2 regions of the Rossellomorea vietnamensis genome follow, and region 2 is predicted to be linked to the other one. Evidence: a T-box and tRNA genes for the amino acid it is inferred to sense, from the RefSeq annotation. Region 2 holds a T-box; the other holds one or more tRNA genes.
The links. The T-box of region 2 lies ahead of trpS (tryptophan--tRNA ligase). A T-box ahead of a tRNA ligase gene usually reads a tRNA of that ligase, here a tRNA-Trp.
Positions count from the first base shown of each region.

Region 1: it has a tRNA-Trp gene. The T-box ahead of trpS (tryptophan--tRNA ligase) is inferred to sense a tRNA for this amino acid. The anticodon was not compared.

Region 1 covers NZ_CP104558.1:1,528,872-1,539,185, forward strand. Annotated here, with positions in the region: gene N5C46_RS07830 (ThuA domain-containing protein) at 1-296, opposite strand, end outside; gene N5C46_RS07835 (response regulator transcription factor) at 312-1,880, opposite strand; gene N5C46_RS07840 (cache domain-containing sensor histidine kinase) at 1,861-3,672, opposite strand; gene N5C46_RS07845 (ABC transporter substrate-binding protein) at 3,815-5,092, opposite strand; gene N5C46_RS07850 (carbohydrate ABC transporter permease) at 5,175-6,002, opposite strand; gene N5C46_RS07855 (carbohydrate ABC transporter permease) at 6,002-6,898, opposite strand; tRNA gene N5C46_RS07860 (tRNA-Gly) at 7,206-7,279, opposite strand; tRNA gene N5C46_RS07865 (tRNA-Leu) at 7,284-7,367, opposite strand; tRNA gene N5C46_RS07870 (tRNA-Cys) at 7,376-7,449, opposite strand; tRNA gene N5C46_RS07875 (tRNA-Gly) at 7,457-7,531, opposite strand; tRNA gene N5C46_RS07880 (tRNA-Gln) at 7,536-7,607, opposite strand; tRNA gene N5C46_RS07885 (tRNA-His) at 7,647-7,722, opposite strand; tRNA gene N5C46_RS07890 (tRNA-Trp) at 7,734-7,807, opposite strand; tRNA gene N5C46_RS07895 (tRNA-Tyr) at 7,927-8,010, opposite strand; tRNA gene N5C46_RS07900 (tRNA-Thr) at 8,027-8,102, opposite strand; tRNA gene N5C46_RS07905 (tRNA-Phe) at 8,117-8,192, opposite strand; tRNA gene N5C46_RS07910 (tRNA-Asp) at 8,210-8,286, opposite strand; tRNA gene N5C46_RS07915 (tRNA-Met) at 8,377-8,450, opposite strand; tRNA gene N5C46_RS07920 (tRNA-Val) at 8,526-8,601, opposite strand; tRNA gene N5C46_RS07925 (tRNA-Glu) at 8,641-8,715, opposite strand; tRNA gene N5C46_RS07930 (tRNA-Ser) at 8,732-8,823, opposite strand; tRNA gene N5C46_RS07935 (tRNA-Asn) at 8,830-8,904, opposite strand; rRNA gene rrf (5S ribosomal RNA) at 8,912-9,028, opposite strand; rRNA gene N5C46_RS07945 (23S ribosomal RNA) at 9,328-10,314, opposite strand, start outside.
Region 2 covers NZ_CP104558.1:1,271,482-1,281,795, reverse strand. Annotated here, with positions in the region: gene N5C46_RS06605 (DUF2268 domain-containing putative Zn-dependent protease) at 1-188, shown strand, start outside; gene N5C46_RS06595 (YjbA family protein) at 633-1,382, shown strand; gene trpS (tryptophan--tRNA ligase) at 1,484-2,482, opposite strand; T-box leader at 2,534-2,766, opposite strand; gene N5C46_RS06585 (DUF3899 domain-containing protein) at 2,810-3,193, opposite strand; gene N5C46_RS06580 (peptide ABC transporter substrate-binding protein) at 3,704-5,356, shown strand; gene opp3b (oligopeptide ABC transporter permease) at 5,529-6,458, shown strand; gene opp3C (oligopeptide ABC transporter permease) at 6,458-7,492, shown strand; gene N5C46_RS06565 (ABC transporter ATP-binding protein) at 7,511-8,581, shown strand; gene N5C46_RS06560 (ABC transporter ATP-binding protein) at 8,581-9,516, shown strand; gene N5C46_RS06555 (putative glycoside hydrolase) at 9,779-10,314, shown strand, end outside.

The DNA.
Region 1 (10,314 bases), 260 kb from region 2:
GAATGAAGGACGATCAATCCCATCCCGTCGAGGACCCGCTGTTTCACCCGTTCAACCACTTCGTCCTTCACTTCTTCATGGGCGATATGGCCCCACCAGACCAATACATCTGTGCCTTCCAGCACTTCTTCCGTCAATCCGTGATCTCCTTCATCCAATGTAGCGGTTTTCACATTGCAGGACGCTTCTCCGAGGAAAGAAGCGATGGCACCATGAATTCCTTCAGGATACACTTCCCTCACTTTCGGATTCTTTTGTTCATGACGATTTTCATTCCATACGGTTACGTTTATCATTGTAAAACCTCCAAGTTAAGTTTTGGCATGCCGGTATTCATTTGGTGTGAGACCGGTATGTTTCTTGAATACTTTACTGAAATATTTTTCATTTCCATACCCTACACCATAGGCCACTTCATAAATTTTCAAGTAAGGATTTTCAAGGAGCTTCTTTGCCTTCTCCATCCGGATATTCGTGACATAATCTGTGATGGTCGCTCCATAATCCTGCTTAAACTTACGGGAAATGTATTCCCGGCTTAAATAGAACCTGTCGGCAATGTTCTGAAGATTGATATCCTCCTGATAGTGCTGCTGCAGATATTCCTCAATATATTGCATATTGTTTTTTTCCTTTTGATATTTAGCCTGTGTCAGCGTTTGAATGAGTTCGATAAACTCTTTCGTCTTTTCATCTTTAAATTTTCTGAACGAAAACGAGCCGTCCTCCCTCCAGTAATCCGTGCCCCGGTAAAAAGCTTTCTGGCGTCTGATCTCGTATTCTTTCAACCAATTATTCCGCAGGATCTCAAACTGATCCTCCCACACCTGGATCTGCTCGAGGGAAAGTATATGGCTGTTTTCTAATTTCGAAAAGATCCCTTCCAGCTGGGACTGAACCTGTTCCCTGCTTCCCGAACGAATCGCCCACTTCAATTCATTGGAATGATCCAGTAAATGGAGATGGGATCCTGCCTTCACATCCTGATGGGTAACAAACTTCTTCTGGGCAAGGAGGGGGTGCCTGGAATACACTTCAAGGGCGGATTCATAAGCTTCCTTCACCTTTCTCGACTTCTGACCAAGAGCCATGACCGGGGACACCCTTCCATATTGATAGATCAATGAGTGGATTTCCTCCAGTAAATACGTTACATGCTTATGATGCCAGAAGAGGATAACAAGTTCTTCTTCTTTGTTACTATTCCGGAAACAAACCCCATCGTTCTGCTTTCGTAAAAGCTCATTGCAAATATTGATGATGGTAAAAAAGGCAAGATCCCTGTCTCCTTGAAAAGACTTCATCACGATCGGCTTGATCGGCAGGAGTGCAACAGTCTTATGCAGCTTTTCGATGGACACACCGAACTCTTTTTCAACTTTTTCTGCCATCTCTTTTGTCATGCCCTCTTTCGAACAAAGGGTCGAGAAGAACCGGTCCCAGTAAAGGGGTTTCACTTCATTCATTACCCGGCTCTCCTCCACTTGAGATTTTCTTGAGCGTGCCTGCTCATTCCACTCCTTCACCGCCTTATCCAGCGTGTCATTCAGCACATCCGGTTCAATCGGTTTCAGAATGTAATCGAAGCTCTTATAATGGATGGCGTTTCTCATATATTCAAAGTCATCATATCCGCTAACAACGATGGTCTTGCTTGTCAGTTCAGAGGCATGAAGCCATTTTAACAGGGTGATTCCGTCCCTTTTCGGCATCCGCATATCCGTGAAGATGATCTCGGGCCTGTGCTCTGTGATCAATTCAATGGCTTCGTCTCCATCTTCCGCCTCGAGGATGGTGTGGATACCGTGCTTTTCCCATTCTGCCAACAAAAGTAACCCTTCGCGCACATGCTTTTCGTCATCAATGATGATTGCTTTCATTTGCCTCACCCTCCATTCGTAACGGCACCCTCATGGTGACCATTAAGCCCCCCTCTTCATGATTCAGAAGGAGAAGAGTGGCCTTATGGTCATAGTAAAGCTTCAATCTTACATACACATTCTTCAGCCCGATATTGGTTTCTTCACCGGTTTTGTTCCATGCATCTGCTTTGAAGTGCTCTTCTATTTCCCTGAGCCTTTCTTCTGTCACCCCTGCCCCATTGTCCCGGACGACCATCACCAGTTCTGCCCCATCCTGAAAGCAGGTCAGATCAATCCTCCCCACTCCATCACGGATATCGAAACCGTGCTTGAAGTAGTTTTCTATGAGGGGCTGCAGAATCATTTTGGGAACCTGGACCTCCTTCACCCCTTCGTCCACTTCGACACTATACTCCAGGTTTTCGCCGAACCGCTCCTTTTGTAAAAGGAGATACGCATTCGTATAATTGATTTCTTTACTTAAAGGAACCACATCCTCCTCCATATTCATCCCATACCTCATGATTTTAGATAAATGGGTGATCAGGGAGTATATTTGCGGAACCCTGTTCTTAAGGGCAATCGTCCCGATGGACTGCAGGGCATTGTAAAGAAAATGGGGATTGATCTGCGACTGCAGTACCTTTAATTGATTCGTTTTATTTTCAAGCTCCAGCTTGTATTCCCTGTTGATCAAGTGATTGATCCGCTCGATCATCTGCTGAAATCGATTTCCAAGGATGCCGATTTCATCAAAGCCGAATGATTCCGCCTGTACCTTCATATTCCCTTTTTCCACCTCCTGGATATTCGAAAGCAGTATCCGGATTGGAGATGTAATTTTGAAGGAAACAAACAGAGTCGCCAGCACCACGAGGGTCAATCCAAGGACCCCGAACAAAATATTGATCTTCGCCACACTAAAGGCACTTTCATAGAGGTTCGCATACGATACCCTCTTCACCAGGAACCATCCGCCTGCGGAAGCCGGGAGCTGATCGTACATCATCACCCCGTTGAACGTATCTTCCTTCCACTCAAGGGTCCCTGAGACATCCTTCGATTCCATGATCTTTCTGATCCATTTCTGATTGTTTCCATCATCCGATACGTCGCGATCCGAGCTGTAGATCATTTCCCCTTCTGAAGATAATAAATAAAATTCCTCTGATTCAGGATTATAGAGGTTCCTGCTCAAATCGATGATTTTATCAGGTGAGATGTCCAGGGATATATAAGCCAATACCTCATCACCCGGAACATTGCGGAATGCCCGGTGGATCGTGATGATTTCCTTCGAACGATTAATATTCTCCTCTTCCTGACTATAGGTTGGTTCAATGTACATGTTATATGGGCTTCGCTCAGCCTTCCTGAAGTATTCCCACTGTGAATCTTTTATTCTATTAGAGAACACAACGGTCGAACGCTTCGTTGCCGAAATGACCCGGTCACCGTCAGCGAAGGATATTCGCACCCCGTTGATCGTATCCCCTGTGTAGAGAATCGTTTGCACAATATTCTTCACGATGCCGATCGTCAGGTAATTATTCTCCTTACCCGGTGACCTCATGAAATTGATGAAATCAGGATTATTATAAAGAGACAGCGATAACCCGTTGAGCTCATTGATATAGCTCTCCAAGTTCACCTTCCCCTGATAAAGGAGATTACTGCTTTCCTTCACCACCTGCTCCTCTATCGAATCCTTCGTATACAAATATGTAATGATGATCGAACTGCCAAACGGCACAATCGTCGTGATCATCAACAACGCAATCAACTTATTCCGAATGCTTGTCTTTAACATGAGGGACGGACCTCCCAGGTCTCACTTATACACTAGTATAAAGTGTTATTCCCCGCTCTTGGAAGTGTTTTTTCGAAATATTCCTACTAAACTTATTAAATAGAAAGCATGCCTTTAATAGACATGCTTTCCATTACTCTGTTTACTTCAAGTTATCCCATGTTTGTTGGAATCGCTCAAGTACAGTATCATAATCAATTTTTCCGGCTGCATATTCCTGGATCGTTGCAGCAAATTCTTTGTTCGCTCCATCCGGCCATTTGAACCAAGTCCAAGGAATCGTTTTCTCATCTTTAGAGTAGTCAAGGATGGATTGACCCAGGTCACCAAGACCATTCGGCTCGATATTATCAAAGGCAGGGATGAACGCAAATTCTTCTGTGATATAACGCTTACCTGTTTCAGAAGAAACCATCCACTCCAAGAATGTTTTCGCTTCTTCAAGATGTTTAGAGTTCTTATTCAATACCCAGTTATTCGGCACACCGACAGGAAGGCGATCTGCATTCTCGTCATTGCTGATCGGAATCGGAAGGAAGCCCATGTTGATATCAGGGTTGATCTCCGTGATCATGTTCTCCGTCCAGTTCCCTTGTTGAAGCATCGCCGTTTCACCAGAAGCAAACAACGTTACCTGCGTATTATAATCCGTCGTTAAAGGATTATCGTTGGCATATTTAAGTTCAGTGTCGAGTACTTCCTTGAACTGTTTGAACTTCTCGTTTCCTACAATCTTCTCAGATCCGTCATAAAGTCCCGCGATGAACTTATCCGGATCTTCCTGTTGTGCAAAAGGAATGTTCAGTAAATGCTGCCCGATTACCCACCACTCGCCGTAACCAGCTGAGAATGGAGTAATTTTCTTCGCCTCGAGCTTCTTCGCAGCGTCTTTCAACTCATCAATCGTTTTAGGAGGCTCAGTAATGCCTGCTTTTTCGAATAAATCTTTGTTGTAAACAAAACCATACCCTTCCAAGTTAACAGGCATACCGTAAAGCTTGCCATCCTCATCCGTCATCGGAACTTTCCCGATCGGAAGGACATGCTCAACCCAAGGCTCACCAGAAAGATCCGCAAGCTTCTCTTTCCAAAGCTCTAACTCTTTGAATCCACCATTGTTGAAAATATCCGGCTCTTCACCTGAAGCAAATTTCGCTTTAAGGGCAGCACCGTAATCAGCACCTCCACCAACGGTTTCAAGCTTGATCTTAATGTTCGGATGCTCCGCTTCGAATTCTTTGATCATTTCCTGAAGCTGATCGGCAATTTCAACCTTGAACTGGAAGAAATTCAGTGTTACAACATCATCACCTGAACCCGAATCCCCGCTTGAGCTGCTTGTTTTGTCTTTAGAAGAACAACCGGCAATGATTCCAAATACTAAAACCAAAGACATACACAGTAATAAAATACGTTTCATAAATGGATTGACCTCCCTGATATAAAATATTTTATATAAATTTCTGTATCAATGATAGACCATCTCGACAGAAACTTTATATCTACTTGATCGAACCTGAAGCAATCCCTTTAATGATATGCTTCTGTAAAAATAGGAAGAAGATGATGATTGGCGTAATCCCGAGAACCAAGGCTGCAAGACCCATATCCCACTGCTTTGTGTACTGTGCAAAGAAGGAACTTGCTGCAAGGGGGATCGTACGCAGCTCTGCATCCTGTAACACAAGTAATGGAAGGAGATAATCATTCCAGATCCATAATGTGTTCAAAATGATCACCGTAACCGTAATCGGCTTCAGTAATGGGAAAACAATTCTCCAAAACACGCCAAACTGACTGCAGCCGTCTATCATCGCTGATTCCTCGATTTCAATCGGGACGGTTTTCACAAATCCGTGATATAAGAACAGGGACAGTGGCACTCCGAACCCAAAGTACATGAGAATGAGACCGGGAATGCTATTTGTCAGTCCCAGTGTCCCCCCGACCTTCATCAAGGGAATCATTACCGTCTGGAACGGGATCACCATGGCGGATACAAAGATGACAAATAGGATCTTACTGAACTTCCCTGGTGTGCGAACCATCTTCCATGCTGCCATGGAACTGATGATCACTAGGCCTATATTGCTAAAAACGGTGATGATTAATGAGTTCCAGAAAGCCCGGGGAAAATTGATGACTTCCCACACTTTTGCGTAGTTCGAAAACATAAATTCTTCCGGCCATGCTGCCGCATCAATCAGAATCGCAGCAAATGGTTTCACCGAGTTGACCAGTACGAAGTAGAAAGGGATAAGGAAGATGAGCCCGATCACAATCCCGATGATCTCTAATACAAATGTCCTTTTCGTATAGCGATTGCCCATTATGCCTCAACCTCCTTCTTCTTCGTCACCATCACTTGAACCGTCGTAAATACAGCCACTACCACGAAGAACAGAATCGACTTCGCTGTCCCAAGTCCATAACGGTTATTCTGGAACGCTTCCTGATAGATATTGATGGCCACGGACTGTGTAGAATTGAACGGTCCACCGCCTGTTAAGGAAATATTCAGATCGAATATTTTAAAGGCCATCGAAATCGTCAGGAAGAAACAAATCGTGAATGCAGGTAGTATTAATGGAATGATGATCTTCGTCAGGAGGGTCCAATTCGATGCACCATCTATCTTCGCTGCTTCAAGAAGTGAATTGTCCACCCCTTGCAATGCTGCCACGTAAATGACCATCATGTATCCGGAGATCTGCCATGCAAATACGATGACAATCCCCCAGAAAGCCGTCTTCTCATCACCCAGCCACGGCATTTTAAAGAATCCGATATCCGTCATATTCCCAAGTGACGCGAATCCTTTAACAAAGATGAACTGCCATATGAACCCGAGTAACAAACCCCCGATGACGTTGGGGATAAAGAATACCGTCCTCAGGATATTGCGCGTCTTCAGCGCGGCATTCAATAATAGGGCAAATCCGAATCCTATCAGGTTACTGATGATCACTGCCGCAAACATAAACTTTGTCGTGAACATAAATGAATTGAAGAATGTCTTATCATCTGTGAAGATCTTTTTGTAGTTATCGAACCCAACCCACTCAACTACCGAACTTACACCATTCCATGAGGTGAAGGAATAATACACACCCATCAAAAACGGAAGAATCTGAATCACTAAGAAAAATAAAAGTGCCGGTCCTACAAAGGCAGCGTACGTCAGCAAGCTCTTATACTTGAACTTCTTCTTCGTCACTGCCTTCATTTGTACATCTGGGCTTACTGGTCCAGTCTGAATCTTTGGTTCCACCCGAATCACCACCCTAACTATGTAATCGCTTTCTTATATTATAATGGTAGCGCTTTCTCAATAAGGGGAACTCAATTGACGAAGAAGGTGCACTATTTTGACTAGATGGGTTTTGTTTTGGTGGGTGATGGGTAAAAGAAAAGGTTGTGAGTTTTGTGTAAAAAATTAGTTTTGCAAATCATTAAGTGGTGTTGAAATAATGCTGAAATTTGAACAAATAAAAAAGACTTCCTCATAAAGAGAAAGTCTGTCGTATGTAAGTTGGAGCGGGTGAAGGGAATCGAACCCTCATCATCAGCTTGGAAGGCTGAGGTTTTACCACTAAACTACACCCGCGATGTGGTACCGGTGGCCGGGATCGAACCGGCACTCCAGAGGAACACGATTTTGAGTCGTGCGCGTCTGCCAATTCCGCCACACCGGCATTACATATGGAGGCGGCAACCGGATTTGAACCGGTGATCAGGGTTTTGCAGACCCATGCCTTACCACTTGGCTATGCCGCCATATTATTGGAGCGGAAGACGGGATTCGAACCCGCGACCCCCACCTTGGCAAGGTGGTGTTCTACCACTGAACTACTTCCGCACTACTGGGCTAGCTGGATTCGAACCAACGCATGTCGCAGTCAAAGTGCGATGCCTTACCGCTTGGCTATAGCCCACTGATAGTATATGTCACGGAAATAAAAATGTGACTTTTATGGGGCGACTGATGGGAATCGAACCCACGAATGCCTGAACCACAATCAGGTGCGTTAACCACTTCGCCACAATCGCCATGTTAAAATTGGCAGGGGTAGTAGGAATCGAACCCACACCAAAGGTTTTGGAGACCTTCGTTCTACCGTTAAACTATACCCCTATGAAATATATTAATTTAACAAAATCAATATGCTATCCGTCTAGATTACTGTGCTCCGCTATCGCTTCGCATAGTTTAAGGAGGATTATTTTACTCCGCTGTCGCTTCGTAAAAAATCTTGGTGGAGGGGGGCAGATTCGAACTGCCGAACCCGAAGGAGCGGATTTACAGTCCGCCGCGTTTAGCCACTTCGCTACCCCTCCAGCTACATCACTTGACTGGTGCCGGCAAGAGGACTTGAACCCCCAACCTACTGATTACAAGTCAGTTGCTCTACCAGTTGAGCTACACCGGCATCAAGTAAATAAATGGTGGCTCAGGACGGAATCGAACCGCCGACACATGGATTTTCAGTCCATTGCTCTACCAACTGAGCTACTGAGCCACTATGTAAAATGAAAATGGCGGTCCGGACGGGACTCGAACCCGCGACCTCCTGCGTGACAGGCAGGCATTCTAACCAACTGAACTACCGGACCAGAGTTTTTTCACGACAGTGAAAATAACTATCCATACGTGACTCATGAAAGATTAACGATAACCTTTTATATAACGAGTCAAAAATGGTATTGCGGGGACAGGATTTGAACCTGCGACCTTCGGGTTATGAGCCCGACGAGCTACCGAACTGCTCCACCCCGCGACGATAAGATATGTTAAGGTACACATATTAATTAAGGAAGATTATTTTACTCCGCTTACGCTTCGTAAAAAATCATGGTGGAGGATGACGGGATCGAACCGCCGACCCTCTGCTTGTAAGGCAGATGCTCTCCCAGCTGAGCTAATCCTCCATATTACTTGGTACGTTATTTTGCTTTTGCAAAAAACTTTGGTGACCCATACGGGATTCGAACCCGTGTTACCGCCGTGAAAGGGCGGTGTCTTAACCGCTTGACCAATGGGCCTTGTTGAAAATATAAATGGCGGAGAGCAAGGGATTTGAACCCTTGAGACAGCGTTAACCGTCTACACGATTTCCAATCGTGCTCCTTCGGCCACTCGGACAGCTCTCCATATATTGGCTCCGCAGGCAAGATTCGAACTTGCGACCGATCGGTTAACAGCCGATAGCTCTACCACTGAGCTACTGCGGAACGATATGCCTGGCGACGTCCTACTCTCACAGGGGGAGATCCCCCAACTACCATCGGCGCTGAAGAGCTTAACTTCCGTGTTCGGCATGGGAACGGGTGTGACCTCTTCGCCATTGTCACCAGACTATGTATTGTCTCTTTTTTAAGGACAAGTACTATTATATCGTGTAGATAATTTTTTTCAAGGATTTTTTTATATTTTCATATAAATTTTATTCCTTCAAAACTAGATAAAGGATTGATGTCAAGAAAGCCGAATATCGACCAATTGTTGCATCTACTATTGAAAGTAGAATGCAGTCCAGCTCCGGCGGCTAGAGACTCGAGGTCATTTCAGTTCAATCAGCTGAGGGTAAAGAGCACCCTCTTCTGATTGCCCAGAAATGCTTGTCGTCTCTGTTCAAGCCGCCTCCGCTTTATAGTGTGGTTAAGTCCTCGATCGATTAGTATCAGTCAACTCCACATGTCGCCATGCTTCCATCTCTGACCTATCTACCTAGTCATCTTCTAGGGATCTTACTCACATACGTGATGGGAAATCTCATCTCGAGGGGGGCTTCATGCTTAGATGCTTTCAGCACTTATCCCTTCCGCACATAGCTACCCAGCGATGCCTTTGGCAAGACAACTGGTACACCAGCGGTGCGTCCATCCCGGTCCTCTCGTACTAAGGACAGCTCCTCTCAAATTTCCTGCGCCCACGACGGATAGGGACCGAACTGTCTCACGACGTTCTGAACCCAGCTCGCGTACCGCTTTAATGGGCGAACAGCCCAACCCTTGGGACCGACTACAGCCCCAGGATGCGATGAGCCGACATCGAGGTGCCAAACCTCCCCGTCGATGTGGACTCTTGGGGGAGATAAGCCTGTTATCCCCGGGGTAGCTTTTATCCGTTGAGCGATGGCCCTTCCATGCGGAACCACCGGATCACTAAGCCCGACTTTCGTCCCTGCTCGACTTGTAGGTCTCGCAGTCAAGCTCCCTTGTGCCTTTACACTCTGCGAATGATTTCCAACCATTCTGAGGGAACCTTTGGGCGCCTCCGTTACTCTTTAGGAGGCGACCGCCCCAGTCAAACTGCCCACCTGACACTGTCTCCCACCCCGATAAGGGGCGCGGGTTAGAATTTCAATACAGCCAGGGTAGTATCCCACCGATGCCTCCACCGAAGCTGGCGCTCCGGTTTCCAAGGCTCCTACCTATCCTGTACAAGCTGTACCAAAATTCAATATCAGGCTACAGTAAAGCTCCACGGGGTCTTTCCGTCCTGTCGCGGGTAACCTGCATCTTCACAGGTACTATAATTTCACCGAGTCTCTCGTTGAGACAGTGCCCAGATCGTTACGCCTTTCGTGCGGGTCGGAACTTACCCGACAAGGAATTTCGCTACCTTAGGACCGTTATAGT
Region 2 (10,314 bases):
GGATAGAGCCCAATTTGGAAGTGAGGCGGGATAGTCCTCTGCATGATCAGCTGCTTCTTGGACAAAAATCCTTTCCAAAAATGCTCGGCTATTCCTCGGGCTACCGATTGGTGCAACAGTTTTTAAAGAAGCAGGATTCGTCAACCCTTTCCCTCATAGGAGAACCGTCATCAGTATTTTTGCCATAGAAATCAGGAGAATTGCTGAAGCCATGGGCTTTCCTGAAAATAGGATGTCCTCTGCCGTCATATCTTCCTGTTCCTTTCATAAAATATACTAAGCATGGACGGGCTCCAATATCTTAATGCAAGGATAGAGGCGGAAGGTATGGTGGTACAATTGTTTGGACTCTTTATTGGATTTGGACTGGCTGTATCAGGAGGGGTGAGCTTAATCATGTATTTAAATTTGCTCACGACAGGAATGACGTTTACAGATTATATATCTTTTGTTTCCACACGTGTTGAAAGTTATTTATTTCTTTTGGGAATCCTCATTATCACCCTTTCAATCTATATACCCCGCAGAAAAATATAATGACAATCATAAAACCCTTGATAATAGGAATAAATTTACACAAATTAGCCTATACTGATTGACAAATAAGATTGAAGCAAAGCGAGGGGTCAATCATGTTATATCTTCATGATGTATGGGTAAATTGGTTCGAAGGCGAAGAAAATGGCTACAATGTCTGCCATTTTCATGAGTGGAGAAAAGAGGACGTTATTGAATTACTGGATCAGGTTCCTCTGATTAAAGTAGACACGACACTGTTTCATTACATCGAGAATGATTTATCAGAGTTACCTCAACAACTGCTCCATCATGTCTATCAAAAAGCATATCTGCGAAAAAACCACGAACGGATCCAGTTGGATTATTGTTTCATCGTGACGGATGGCACCGGGATACTGGCAGTGGATACAATCGGATACACCGTCCCAATCAGAAAAAGCAGGCTGATACCAAGACAGGAACAACTGGTGTATGAAATGGTCGAAAGTCATGAAACGGTAGAGTATTCCATCGAGCCGGACGGTAAAAGGGAGGATGCGTATCATATTCTTTCCCCGAATCCTTATATGATGAGCGGGCTGACGCGGAAGGAAAGACAATTGAAGCAGCTGTTATTCATGGCCCTTGATCAACTTCACAGTTCAAACAACACGGCGGAAATCCGGTATTGGTACACAGAATGGGCACCAGAGCGCTACCGCACCATACAGGAAATGGATTTCGAAGACATATGGCAGATGCTATATGAAGAAACCCAGTACGGGTGGTCGGACAAGCACCTCACCCTCTGTGAGAATTTGATTAAGGGACAACCATTTTTCGAAAAACTATGGGAAGTGGAGAATCGCCCTAAGGTTAATTGATCGTTCGCAGGAAACCTTGAGTCCGTAGTGGGCTTGAGGTTTTTTTGTATGAGGGCAGGGGAAAGGCCAGAAACCGCGCAAGCAGTCTCTGGCCTTCCTGTTTATTTCCTCTTTCTCTCTTTTCTTCCCAATCCCATGGCCTTTTCCATCTTCTTCAGCATTTTGTTTGCTGCGAAGTTTGCCTTTTCTGCACCGCGATCAAGGATATCATCCAATTCCTCTGAATCGATCAATTCATAGTAGCGGTCCTGTACCGGCTTGATGGCGCTTATGACCACCTGTGCCAAGTCGCTTTTGAAGTCCCCGTATCCTTTCCCTTCATATTTCTGTTGTATTTCTTCTATAGAAGTACCTTCAAGGATCGAATAGATCGAAAGGAGGTTAGACACGCCGGGTTTGTTTTCTTTATCGTATTTCACGATGCCATCTGAATCGGTCACGGCACTTTTGATTTTCTTCTCGATCTGTTTAGGATCGTCAAGGAGTGTAATGAACGCTTTCTGATTCGAATCGGATTTACTCATCTTCTTCAACGGGTCCTGAAGGGACATCACCCGGGCACCGACTTTGGGGATTCTTACTTCGGGTACGGTGAAGATATCATTGTATTTATTGTTGAATCGTTCCGCCAGGTTCCTGGTCAGTTCCAGATGCTGTTTCTGATCCTCCCCGACGGGAACAAGATCTGTTCCGTACAACAGGATGTCTGCCGCCATTAGCGGTGGGTACGTTAATAATCCCGCTGAAACGGCTTCTTTGCCATGGGATTTATCTTTGAATTGAGTCATTCTTTCAAGCTCCCCGATATAGGTCACACACTGCAGGATCCAGCCTGCCTGTGCATGTGCAGGAACTTCCGATTGAATGAATAATGTAGACTTCTCCGGATCGATGCCACAGGCGATATACAGGGCGGCAAGACTGCGGATGTTTTTGCGCAGCTCCATCTTATCCTGAGACACCGTGATCGCATGCTGGTCAACCACACAGAAGTAACAATTATATTCTTCCTGGAGCTCGGTGAATTGCTTCATCGCCCCGATGTAATTACCGAGGGTGATCGTCCCACTCGGCTGAATGCCACTGAATATTGTCTTCATTTCATTTCCTCCTAATTTTACACAAAATAAAAACCCACCCGTCCTATAAAAAATAGGGACGAATGGGATGATTTCCGCGGTGCCACCCTAAGTGCCCGTTAGAGCCAGCTTAGTCCATGACGTGCATGGAACCTCTTTAACGTAAGGTCATCCCGTTATGTGCTACTCCGTTTCACACATAAAGCTCCGAAGTCCATTCCTTTTCAAATGAATACTTGTTTGCACCAACCACAAGTTCTCTTTTATTCATCCTGAAAAGTACTACTCTTCATCCAAGCTTATACTTTCATTCATATGTAGCTATTATATGAGAAAAGAAGGGTGAATTCAAGTGTACAGAAGGTAGGTCATGATAATCGAAAGGACGAATGCGAGTCCTCCGGTCAGTAAAAAGGACTTCGTAATAGAGTAGGAACGTTGTACACCATATTCCTCGTGAGCTTCTTTCATCTCATCCAGGTCATCGAACTGGGAAATATACTTTCCCTGTTTCGTGCTGTTGCGAAACCTTTTAAGAGCATAGACGATCCCGTTAAAAAATCCCTTTCCAAAAATATAAAGGAGGGCACCGATACTGATATAGGCAATCCCGATGACAAACAAACTGTCTATTATAGAAAGAAGCAGATTTTTTTCCTGCAGTGAAGCCACTACCACAGCAATGATAAAAATAAGAAAGGTAAGTATGTTGAACAATTTCATTCGTTTCATAATGCTCCTTAAGATGTTTTTAACCAAAGTATACATGAAGGAAGAAGAATAATTCAATCCTCATTCATATATATACAATTCTTTCAAAAGTGTATAAAGGAAGACAACAGACATCCATGCAGGGCGTACATACAAGTAGTATCTCATTTCAAAAGTTGAAGGAGAGTGAAATAAGTATTAATTCTATTATTTATATTTAGTCTGATGTTTTAATATTTATAATAGAAGGGGGGCATTTAAAGATGGTGAATCATCCATATTGTAAAGTGGTTTCATCCAGTGGAAATTTACGATTGTAACAATTGTAATAGGACAAACTCTCTAAAATGTTTAGGAAAAACGTTGATGTATCAAGGTTTTAACAACAATATACCTACTAATCTGATAATTTAGCAAAAAAACTGTTAAATTCATATTGCAATAATTTCTCTATCATGTATAATAAGTAACAAATCTTCTGAAAATTAGAAGATAAATAAATATGAGATTTACGAGGAGGTCAATTTCAAGATGAAGAAAAAGTTTTCATTCTTGCTGGTTCTTCTTCTGGCTCTAAGTACTTTCTTGGCTGCATGTGGCGGCGACAAGAAGACTGAAGGCAATGAAGAAGGATCAGGTGCAGGCGGTTCTGACGAAAAGAAAGAACAGGTACTTAATCTTATCGAGAGTTCTGAGATCCCATCAATGGACTCCACTCTGGCAACTGACTCTGTTTCATTCAACGTAATGAACAACGTATTTGAAGGTCTTTACCGTTTAGGTGAAAATGACGAGCCTGTACTTGGTATGGCTGCAGAAGAGCCACAAGTAAGTGAAGATGGCAAAACTTACACGTTCAAGATCCGTGATGCGAAATGGTCCAACGGAGATCCCGTTACGGCTAACGACTTCGTTTATTCTTGGCAAAAAGCATTAAACCCTGACACTGGTGCAGAGTATGCGTACATCATGTACGATATCAAAAACGCTGCTAAAGTAAATGCTGGTGAAGTTCCAGTTGAAGAACTAGGTGTTAAAGCTACTGATGACAAAACATTAGAAATTCAGCTTGAAACTCCGGTACCATATTTCAAAGCTTTACTTTCTTTTGCAACATTCTATCCTCAAAACCAAAAATTCGTGGAAGAGCAAGGCGACAAGTTCGGTCTTGAAGCTGACACGGTTGTGTATAATGGTCCATTCACACTTTCTGAGTGGAAGCATGAGCAAAGCTTCAAACTTTCTAAAAATGACAGCTACTGGGATGCAGAAAATGTGAAGTTGAAAGAAGTTAACTTCAACATCGTTAAAGATACTGCTACTGGTGTTAACCTTTATGAAACAAATAAAGCGGATATCGCTGGTCTTTCAGCTGAATTCGTTGATAAGTACAAATCAGATGAAAACTTCAAAACAAGAGCTGAAACGTCTGTCTTCTTCCTTCGTTTAAACCAAGGTAATGAAGTGCTGAAAAACGTTAACGCTCGTAAAGCAATCGACTCTGCTTATGACAAAAAAGGTATGGTTGATGTACTACTTAACAATGGATCTATGCCTGCGTACTACTTAGTACCAAAAGATTTCGTAACAGGTCCTGATGGAACTGAATACCGTGAAGCTGTTGGCGATTTCGGTGGATTCGACGCGAAGAAAGCTGCAGACTACTGGGCTAAGGCAAAAGAAGAGTTAGGTAAAGATTCTATCGAATTAGAACTACTAAACTATGACTCTGACAGCTCTAAGAAAATCGGTGAATTCTTAAAAGAACAACTTGAGCAAAACCTTGAAGGATTAACAGTTAAGATCAAAGCTCAACCATTCAAGCAAAAGCTTGAATTAGAATCGAAGGGTCAATATGACTTCTCTTTCGCTGGTTGGGGTCCTGACTATCCAGATCCGATGACTTTCGTTGACATGTTCGTAACTGACGGTGCTCATAATCAAATGGGTTACTCAAATCCTGAATATGACAAGAAAATCGAGCAAGCTAAAGGTGAACTTCTTGACGATTTAGATGCACGTTGGCAAGCAATGGTTGACGCTGAAAAGATCCTGTTTGATGATCAAGCGATCAGCCCAATGTACCAAGCTGGTGTTTCTTATCTAGAGCGTCCATATGTTAAGAATGTACTACGCCATTCATTTGGTGCAGATAATTCATACAAATGGGCTTCAATTGAGTAAGTATTAACTCAGTAGACACACCTTTAAAGGGAGAGCGTATGCATGAGCATATGCTCTCCTTTTCCAGTGAATGTCGATAATTATCAAAAAAGTAAAAATACATTGAAAATTTGTCGAAAATAGCTATAATTAAAAATGTAGAAAAAATAAGATAAAAAAGGGGGGCTAAAGAATGGTCAGATATACAATTCAACGTATCGTCTATATGATCATCACTTTGCTTATCATTGCAACCGCCACTTTCTTTCTGATGAAGCTCCTGCCTGGATCTCCACTGCAAAACACAGAAAGGCTGTCTCCGGAACAACAACAAATCATCCTGGATAAATACGGTCTCAACGACCCGCTGCCTGAACAATATATCAATTATATGGTTGGGCTGGCTAAAGGGGATTTGGGTTTGTCCTTCCAATATGATAATAGACCAGTAACTCAAATTCTTGGCACTCGTATTGGACCTTCCTCACTTTTAGGATTTCAAGCCATGGTATTAGGAACTTTTATAGGACTGTTAGTAGGTATCATTGCTGCAATTAAACACAATACTTGGTTAGACTATGGATCTACTTTTATGGCTGTATTGGGAATTTCGATACCGTCCTTTGTATTTGCAGCACTATTACAATATTATATAGGGGTCAAACTCGAATGGCTTCCTGTAGCACTTTGGGGCGAATATAAGCATACCATTCTTCCTACGCTTGCATTGACTGTAGGTGTGGTAGCGACCATTGCCCGTTTTATGAGAACTGAAATGTTAGAGATTCTAAACTCTGATTATATTTTACTTGCAACTGCAAAAGGTATTTCAAAGACAGGTACCATTGTGAAGCACGGAGTTAGAAATGCCATGATTCCAATTGTTACCATTCTCGGGCCGATGACAGTAGCAGTCATGACTGGATCACTGGTTGTAGAACGGATTTTTGCGGTTCCTGGATTAGGGGAACAATTCGTCTTATCAATCAACACGAATGATTATACGGTCATTATGGGAATAACCCTTTTCTTTAGTGCTTTATTCATCGGTGTTATTTTCTTGGTGGACATTTTATACGGAATCATTGATCCGCGTATTCGCTTAGCTGGAGGGAAGAAATAATGGGAGCAAAACAAAAGAAACAAGAGCAACTAGATGAACTTAGTCCAGACCTCTTCCAACCTCAACAAGCTAGTGGGGACGAGGCAGAAAAAATTTCACGTCCAAGCTTGAATTTCTGGCAGGATTCATGGCTTCGTTTGCGCAAGAATAAAGGTGCACTTGTCGGGATCATCATCACTGTAATCATTATTTTCTTTGCCATTTTCGGTCCTGGAATGAATGAATACAAATTCAGTGATCAAAATATCCGCCATGCAAAGCTGCCTCCGAAAATTGAAGCGCTTTCAGGAATCAGCTGGCTTCCGTTTGACGGTAAAGATGCTGACGGTTTTGATGTATATGAATCAAGACAAATCAAAGAGAATTATTGGTTCGGTACAGATGACCTGGGACGTGACTTATGGACGCGTACATGGAATGGAACCCGCGTCTCTTTATACATTGGTATACTTGCCGCAGTCATTGACTTCCTGATCGGGATTTCCTACGGTGGGATTTCTGCTTACTACGGCGGGAGAGTCGATGACGTTATGCAACGGATCGTTGAAGTTTTGGTAGGGATACCAAATCTGATTGTTGTCATCCTGTTCATCCTGATATTTGAACCGGGTATATTCTCCATTACGATGGCAATGGTCATAACCGGTTGGGTCGGGATGTCTAGGATTGTCCGTGGACAAGTTCTTCAATTAAAGAATCAGGAATTCGTCCTAGCCTCCCGTACTTTAGGGGCAAGCAGTAATCGTTTAATCTTTAAACATCTGCTACCGAACGTAATGGGACCTGTCATCATTACGACAATGTTCACAGTTCCTGCTGCTATTTATACAGAAGCATTCTTAAGCTTTATCGGATTAGGGATCGCTCCACCTAAAGCGTCTCTGGGATCATTGGTTAATGAAGGATACAGATCTATCCAGTCATATCCGCACATGATGCTTGTACCGTCAGCGGTCATTTCATTAGTCATTCTTAGCTTCAACTTAATGGCCGATGGACTGCGTGACGCACTAGATCCGAAAATGCGTAAGTAATGGAAGGGAGATACTAATATGTCGAAAATTTTAGAAGTGAAAGATCTACACGTCTCCTTCAATACGCATGGAGGGGAAGTACAGGCAGTACGCGGTGTAGATTTCCATTTAGATAAAGGTGAAACATTAGCAATCGTAGGGGAGTCGGGTTCAGGTAAATCCGTAACGACGAAAGCCCTTATGAGATTGATTCCAAACCCGCCGGGATTCATTAAGGGCGGGGAGATCCTGTTTGAAGGAAAAGATTTAGCGAAGCTTCCTGAAAAGGATATGCAAAAAATCCGCGGTAAAGATATCTCGATGATCTTCCAGGATCCGATGACTTCTTTGAATCCAACGATGACAATCGGGAAACAGATTATGGAACCACTGGTGAAGCACCAGAACATGAGCAAAAATGACGCTAAAAAACGCGCCATTGAATTACTGAAGCTGGTTGGTCTTCCGAGTCCTGAAACCCGTTTTAAGCAATACCCGCATCAGTTCTCGGGTGGACAGCGTCAGCGTGTCGTGATCGCCATTGCTCTTGCATGTAATCCTAAAATCCTTATTGCCGATGAACCGACAACGGCATTGGACGTTACGATTCAGGCACAGATCCTTGAGTTAATGAAGGATCTTCAAAATAAAATTGAAACATCCATCATCTTCATCACCCATGACCTTGGTGTAGTTGCGAATGTGGCAGATCGCGTAGCGGTTATGTACGGTGGTCAGATCGTAGAGACGGGAACAGTCGATGAGATTTTCTACGACCCTCGTCACCCGTATACGTGGGGATTGATCGGTTCGATGCCGACAACCGACACAGAAGGTGAGCAGGAGCTTGTAGCGATTCCTGGTACTCCTCCCGATTTATTGAATCCACCAAAAGGGGATGCATTCGCCCTCCGAAGTGAATATGCATTGAAAGTGGATTTTGAACAAGAACCGCCATATTATCAAGTATCAGACACTCACATCGTGAAGTCATGGTTATTACATCCGAGTGCTCCACAGGTAGAGCCACCAGAAGCAGTGAAAGTGAGGCAAAGACTGATGCCTTCAAATTATAGAGAGCCGGTACTTGTTGAGGGGGTTCGTTCATAATGGCAGAAAAATTACTTGAAATTAAGAATTTAAAGCAGTACTTCAACCCGGGAAAACCGAATATGGTTAAAGCAGTCGATGATATCAGCTTTGATATATATAAAGGGGAAACCCTTGGACTTGTTGGAGAATCCGGGTGTGGGAAATCAACGACAGGCCGTACGATCATTCGTCTTTATGATGCGACGGACGGTCAGGTTCTCTTTAACGGTGACGATGTTCACGGGAAGAAGTCACGCTCTCAATTAAAGAAATTTAACCGTAAAATGCAAATGATCTTCCAGGATCCGTATGCGAGTCTGAATCCCCGCATGAAGGTAGCCGATATCATTGCGGAAGGTATTGATATTCATGGATTGGCTTCTTCCAAGGAAGAACGTTTGAAGAAGGTTCATGAGCTACTGGAAACAGTGGGTCTGAACAAAGAACATGCAGGCCGTTATCCGCATGAATTCTCAGGTGGACAACGTCAGCGTATCGGGATTGCCCGTGCACTGGCTGTGGATCCTGATTTCATCATTGCCGATGAGCCGATCTCAGCCCTTGACGTTTCGATTCAGGCTCAGGTCGTCAATCTGATGCAGGAACTTCAAAAGGAAAAAGGGTTAACGTATCTATTCATTGCCCACGATTTATCCATGGTAAAGTATATCAGTGACCGGATTGGTGTTATGTATTATGGAAAGCTTGTTGAGTTGACGACAAGTGACGCCCTGTACAAAAATCCGCTTCATCCTTATACTCAATCGCTTCTATCTGCGATACCGTTACCGGATCCCGAGTATGAGCGCACCCGCAGAAGAAAAGAATATAATCCTTCTGTTCATAACTATACAGAGGATGATAATCTTGAAATGCGTGAAGTGGTACCTGGACATTTCGTTTACTGCTCAGAAAAAGAATTTGCGCAATATCAAGCATCATACAAAAGCTAAGAGGATGATAAAAGCTCCCTTCGATGAGGGGAGCTTTTTCCTTTGATAACGTCTAAACCTTAATGAGATTCATACTATATATTGAATAATATTCATTTCCTTGGAAATTTCGACAGACTAGGTGGATTAACCCTTTTCTTTCAAGTTATTTCCTTGTTAGAATAGTATAAGGAGTTACATAATTTACTAGATAGCATACTTAATAGAGGAGAGGTTCATTTTGAAATGGAGTAAGGTAGCGACATCTTTATGTGTAGCCACAATGTGCGTCTTGCCCTTCCAGTCAGCAAGTGCCGCTGAAGATGGTCCGGTGAAACATGAGAAGAGAACGTTTGCGATGAGTAAAAAGGAGATTACAAGCCCGGTGCCACGATTTGTTTATGACTCAGGACTGAGTTTCGAGTATCCTGATGCGGTAAGAGGGGTATACGTTACAGCACATTCCGCTGGCGGAGCCCGTTTTGATACTCTTACGAAATTAATGGATACTACAGATCTTAATGCCATGGTCATTGATATTAAAGATGACGTAGGGAATGTAACATATGAACCGGAAAAGTCTTCTCCGTATGCCAAGGTCGGTCAGCCATACATCAAAGATCCCAAAGCGATGTTAAAGACCCTGGAAGAAAAGAAAATCTATCCGATTGCACGTGTCGTTGTATTCAAGGATACCGTTCTTGCGAATCAGCGTCCTGACTTGTCATTTAGGGACGGGGATAAGGTTTGGTCAAATGGAGGAGGGGATTCCTTCGTCAACCCATTCCTTAAAGAAGTGTGGGATTATAATGTAGGCAT